Linked DNA regions of Undibacterium sp. 5I1. The protein of the gene in region 2 interacts with the protein of the main gene of each other region in a pairwise test. Links are inferred from orthologs where the notes say so. Each region holds a gene or a part of one and is shown on either strand. Other genes may lie near its edges.

The links.
Region 1: the proteins of ybgC (region 2) and acpP interact in binary tests that used the Escherichia coli proteins (3 or more experiments, as listed by UniProt). The link is inferred for Undibacterium sp. 5I1 from one-to-one orthologs.

The regions. Positions count from the first base shown.
Region 1 is NZ_JAVIWI010000001.1:1,919,028-1,922,012, reverse strand. The notes cover bases 1-2,910. They hold acpP (acyl carrier protein), read left to right. Parts: upstream 1-1,290; coding sequence 1,291-1,530; downstream 1,531-2,910. Other genes in these bases: fabF (beta-ketoacyl-ACP synthase II), read left to right, coding at 1,636-2,877; fabG (3-oxoacyl-ACP reductase FabG), read left to right, coding at 393-1,145; fabD (ACP S-malonyltransferase), read left to right, coding at 1-396. Outside these bases: RGU72_RS08460 (protein YgfX), read left to right, coding at 2,983-2,985. UniProt on the Escherichia coli protein: Carrier of the growing fatty acid chain in fatty acid biosynthesis.
Region 2 is NZ_JAVIWI010000001.1:2,648,522-2,651,467, forward strand. Bases 43-2,913 are described here. They hold ybgC (tol-pal system-associated acyl-CoA thioesterase), read right to left. Parts: upstream 1,744-2,913; coding sequence 1,342-1,743; downstream 43-1,341. Other genes in these bases: RGU72_RS11705 (ExbD/TolR family protein), read right to left, coding at 43-479; tolQ (protein TolQ), read right to left, coding at 485-1,180; RGU72_RS11720 (SDR family NAD(P)-dependent oxidoreductase), read right to left, coding at 1,877-2,629. Outside these bases: more of RGU72_RS11705, read right to left, coding at 27-42.

The DNA.
Region 1 (2,985 bases), 730 kb from region 2 along the record:
GAGATTGCAAAGACAAAAGGCGCAAAGCGCGCCTTGCCTTTGGCTGTTTCAGCGCCATTTCATTCTTCATTGCTGAGGCCTGCGTCTGATAAATTGCGGGATTGTATGGCAGGTTTGAATTTTTCTGCGCCGGTTATTCCTTTGATAAATAATGTCGATGTGGCGATTATTAATGACGTTGCTGCAATCAAAGACGCGCTGGTGCGTCAGGCAGCAAGTCCTGTGCGCTGGGTTGAAACAGTACAAAAAATTGGCTCTAGCGGATTGACGCATGTAATTGAATGCGGACCGGGCAAAGTGTTGACTGGTTTGACCAAGCGCATTAATGGTGAGTTGATTAGCGATGCAATCTTTGATCAGGCGTCGTTAGAAAAGGTGATGGAAATTTTAAAATGACACAACAATTAGTAAATCAGGTTGCACTTGTTACTGGTGCATCTCGCGGTATAGGTAAGGCCATAGCCATTGCTTTAGCTACAGCTGGCGCGCGCGTGATTGGTACTGCCACATCTGAATCTGGCGCCGCCGTGATTTCAGAATATCTTGCTGAAGTGGGGCCAAATGCAGGTAAGGGCGTCGCTCTGAACGTCAACGATGTCGCACGTTGCACTTCTTTGGTAGAAGAAATTCAAAAAGAATTTGGCTGCTTGTCTATCTTGGTTAACAATGCTGGTATTACCCAAGATCAATTGGCGATGCGTATGAAAGAGGAGGAGTGGGATAGTGTTATCTCGACTAATCTAAGTTCCGTCGGGCGTCTTTCACGCGCCGTATTGCGCGGTATGATGAAGGCGAAACACGGGCGTATCATCAATATCACCTCAGTCGTCGGTTCTGCTGGCAACCCTGGGCAAATGAACTACGCAGCCGCAAAAGCTGGTGTTGCCGGTATGAGTCGTGCGCTGGCGCGTGAAATTGGTAGCCGTAACATTACAGTTAATTGTATCGCGCCTGGTTTTATTGACACAGACATGACCAAATCGTTGACAGACGATCAAAAAGCGGCAATTCTGCAGCAAATTCCATTGGCTAGATTAGGGCAGCCGGAAGATATTGCAGCCGCAACTCTTTTTCTCGCATCACCTGCAGCGGGTTATATTACCGGTACAACGTTGCATGTTAATGGCGGGATGTATTTAAGTTAATTTCGATTAATTTAGTTTTATTGGTATTTATCGGGTTAATCGCTGCAAATAAGCGGAGATATGCCTGTAAAATGCTTACTTGCTTTTTTTGCGCGCAAACCTGCTAAAATGCGCGCACTTTCTGAAACCACTAATGGAGAATCACATGTCAGATATCGAACAACGCGTTAAGAAAATCGTCGCTGAACAATTGGGCGTCGCTGAAGCAGACATCAAAATCGAATCTTCCTTCGTGGATGATCTGGGTGCTGATTCCCTTGATACAGTTGAATTGGTCATGGCTCTTGAAGATGAGTTCGAAATGGAAATTCCTGACGAACAAGCTGAAAAAATTACTACTGTGCAACAAGCAATCGACTACGCTACTGCGCACGTTAAGGTCTAATATTGGCTTTAAGCCTGTTGAGTTGTCATGTAATCGTCTGCGGTCATCGCTGTATTGCCGCGACGAAATCTAAGCATAACCAGTTTTCAAGTCCAGGAGAAGCGCTTGAGCCGTACGCTTAAACGTCGTGTCGTGGTCACCGGTCTCGGTTGCGTTTCCCCAGTTGGCAATACTATTGCCGATGCATGGGGTGGCGTAACTGCAGGCAAATCCGGTATTGCCACTATTACCAAATTTGATGCAACACCTTTCTCTACGCATTTTGCGGGAGAGGTTAAAGGTTTCAATATCGAGGAATACATCCCCGCTAAAGAAGCTCGCAATATGGATACGTTTATCCATTACGGTGTGGCTGCTGGAATGCAAGCTTTCCGCGATAGTGGTCTTAACGTTACTGAAGAAAATGCTGAACGTATCGGCGTAATCGTTGGTTCTGGGATTGGTGGTTTGCCACTGATTGAAGAAACTAAAGATATTTTGACTGAGCGTGGCCCACGTCGTATCAGCCCGTTCTTCGTTCCTGCCTCAATCATTAATATGATTTCTGGTCACTTATCGATTAAGTTTGGCTTAAAAGGGCCAAATCTGGCGATTGTTACTGCTTGTACTACCGGCTTACATTGTATTGGTTCTGCCGCTCGTATGATCGAGTACGGTGATGCTGACGTCATGATTGCTGGGGGTGCGGAATCTACTATTTCTCCACTGGGTTTAGGCGGCTTTGCTTCTGCTCGCGCACTCTCTTCACGTAATGATGACCCAGCTACTGCATCCCGTCCATGGGATAAGGATAGAGATGGTTTTGTCTTAGGTGAGGGTGCCGGTGTCATGGTGCTGGAAGAATACGAACACGCCAAAGCACGCGGAGCCAAAATTTATGCAGAAGTGCTAGGCTTTGGTATGAGTGGAGATGCGTATCACATCACATCGCCATCAATGGATGGGCCTCGTCGCAGTATGGTCAATGCAATGAAAAATGCAGAAATCAATCCTGATCAAATTAACTACCTAAATGCACACGGTACGTCCACGTCTTTAGGTGATAAGAATGAAACAGATGCGATCAAAGCAACCTTCGGTGATTATGCTTATAAAATAACGGTCAATTCGACCAAATCGATGACCGGACATTTATTAGGCGGCGCTGGTGGTTTGGAATCTGTATTTACCGTTTTGGCGCTGCATCATCAAATTTCACCACCAACAATTAATATTTTTAATCAAGATCCAGAATGCGATCTCGATTACTGCGCTAATACGGCTAGAGAAATGAACATCAAATTTGCGATGAAAAATTCTTTTGGCTTTGGTGGTACAAACGGCACATTAATTTTTGGTAAAGTTTAAATCACTATTTTTGTAATTGATTTGCAAATCTAATTTGCCAGTTTAAATGAAATAATTCGGCACTTCAGTTCTTAGGAACGAAGTGCCGCTTTCTTTTGGTGACTCATG
Region 2 (2,946 bases):
CAATAAGAATAATGGGCGCAGGCGCATCACTTGGTCGCCAAACCAACCCGATTAATACCAAGCTTTTTGGCTTCGGAAATGACTTGAATAATCTCGTCGTATTTCATTTCTTTATCTGCCGATACCAGCACGGCTAAATCGGGTTTTGCCGTGTGATATTCGCTCAACTTTTGCATTAACTGGGCGCGATTGGCTGCGGTCTCTTTAGCCTCTTGCTGGTTGTTACCATTGCCAGTTTTGCCGTTAGCGCCTTTGGTATTGATGCTGATCACATATTTGTTAGTGTCTAGCGTTACCTCAATATATTCAGACGGCGGCTGGGTTGATTGCCCGGCAGTCGGCAAATTGATGACGCTGGGATTGGTCATCGGAGCAGCCACCATAAAAATAATCAGCAGTACCAACATCACGTCGATATAGGGCACGACATTGATTTCTGCTTTGAATTTGCGTTTACGTTCGCCACGCAGAGAACTCATACAATTTAACGAGATTGTCTTTGCAAAATATTGGAGAACTCTTCAATAAAAGTTTCAAACCGGATCGCCAAGCGATCAATATCATGTGAGTAGCGGTTGTATGCCAGCACTGCAGGGATCGCCGCAAACAGACCAATGGCAGTGGCAATCAGAGCCTCGGCAATACCGGGAGCCACCGCAGCCAGCGTGGCTTGCTGCACATTAGCCAAACCTCGGAAGGCATTCATAATCCCCCAAACCGTACCGAACAAACCCACATATGGTGAGACCGAGCCGACTGAGGCTAAAAACGATAAGTGGGATTCCAGATGATCCATCTCGCGCTGATAAGCGGCACGCATCGCACGGCGCGCACCGTCCAGCATTGCGGTCGCATCTAAGTTCGCTTTATTTGCCGCTTTGACCTTTTGATATTCGCTCATACCGGCTTCAAAAATACGCTCTAGCGCGCCTGAGTTGTTACCACTGTTGCGACGATTGCTCATTGCCACCTGATACAACTCACCGAGATTGCCACCGGACCAAAAATTGCGTTCAAATTCTTCCGTCTGCTTGCGCGCTTTGCTGATTGCAAACATTTTTCTGAAAATATAATTCCAGCTCGTCACTGACACGCCCACCAGCAAGAGCAACACCAGTTGTACCAAGATAGAGGCTTCGGAAATCAGGGTAAAAAATGAGAGATCTTGTGTAACGTTCATAAATAGTCTATCTGGGTAAGTTGATTATTCGTATGCGCACGGGTGTGTAAGTTCGCGCAACTGATGCCTGACTTTGTAACTTGCTCGGCTGATTGACCTTACAGTATTTGTTTGGTCTTATTTCTCTGATTTTTGCTGATTTTTGCTGATTTTTCCTGATTTTACTGGCTCAGCTTTGCCAGTACTTCCGCTGGAATCGCACTTGGGCGCACAGTCGTTGTGCCAACGCATCCGACTTTGATCGTGCCGGTTGCGAGTAAGCGATCACCGCACCAGGCTTCTTGCACAAACTGGACAGAAGCGCGTCCCATCCTTTCGACCACAACGGTGAGTTTGAGTTCATCATCCAGTCTGGCGGGTGCATGATACTCGACTGCCGTGCCTTTGACGACAAACATGACTTGATGCTGCGTGGTCATGATTTGCTGGCTGATACCGGCCGCGCGCAACCACTCGGTTCTGGCGCGCTCAAAAAACTTCAGATAATTGGCATAGAAGACGATGCCGCCCGCATCGGTATCTTCGTAATATACACGGACAAACCAGTTGAATTCTTTAGCCATAATTTAGCAATAAATAAGGTAGAAATTGGGGGAGTATCCCCGATTTATATACTTAGTGTCCAGAGATTACCTAGACACTTTAAAATACCCCATCCAGTATAAAATTTCAACCTAGTCGATCATATGCGGGGTTTTACGCCGGATTACGCTTGATATTGAAAGCGCCGAAACCCTGGCAAGTCGGCATCATTTCTATGTAATTGATGTTGATATGCTTGGGCAATGTCGCAATCCAATAGGCGGATTCGGCGATATCTGCCGCTGTCAGCGGAACCGTACCCTCGTACACTTTGGCCGCTGCCTCATCATTCCCTTTGAAGCGGACATTAGAGAATTCGGTACCGCCGCATAAGCCTGGCGCAAGATTTGTTGCCCGCACCCCAGTTCCAACCAGATCGGCACGCAGGTTGAGGGTAAATTGATCGACAAACGCTTTGGTCGCACCATATACATTGCCGCCTGGATAGGGCGTGGAACCAGCGATCGAACCGATATTGATCACCAGACCGCTGCCACGCTCCACCATCGCAGGCAAAATAGCTCTCGTCATTCGGACTAATCCCTTGGTGTTGGTGTCGATCATGGTTTCCCAGTCATCCAGATTGGCGAGATGTGCAGGCTCCGTGCCGAGCGCCAGTCCGGCATTATTGATGAGCACATCAATCTCTTTCCATTCGGCAGGCAACTGTGCCAGCGCTGCACTGATGGATGCTTTGTCGGTGACATCCATTTTGATAGGCAACAAGGTTGTGCCCAGTTCCGCCTGCAATGCGTCCAGACGATCCGTGCGGCGGGCAGTAGCAATGACTTTATGACCATTCGACGCAAACTTACGCGCCATTTCTTCGCCAAAACCTGAACTTGCACCGGTGATTAAAACGATCATGATTTCCTCTTAGTTTGATGTGATGTTGGATGTGATACTGGATTTGATGCTGATGATGTGAGTAATTTTTTGCATGGCGAACATCGTCGCGAAAACGCCTGCCCTCATTCTATGCGGTTTTTATACAATCGCTATGCCTGCGCTTGTGACGCCTTGTAACCTCCAATTAGCAAACACCTTCAATTTATTTAACGCGAAGTATTCATCAGACTAAAACAGCGTTATTCGGCAAATCACATCCAAATCTTGCTCAAAAATGGGGCTTGGCGTAAAATTTGGGCACCATTTCGTCTCACGTGACTGGCGAAAATGTCTTA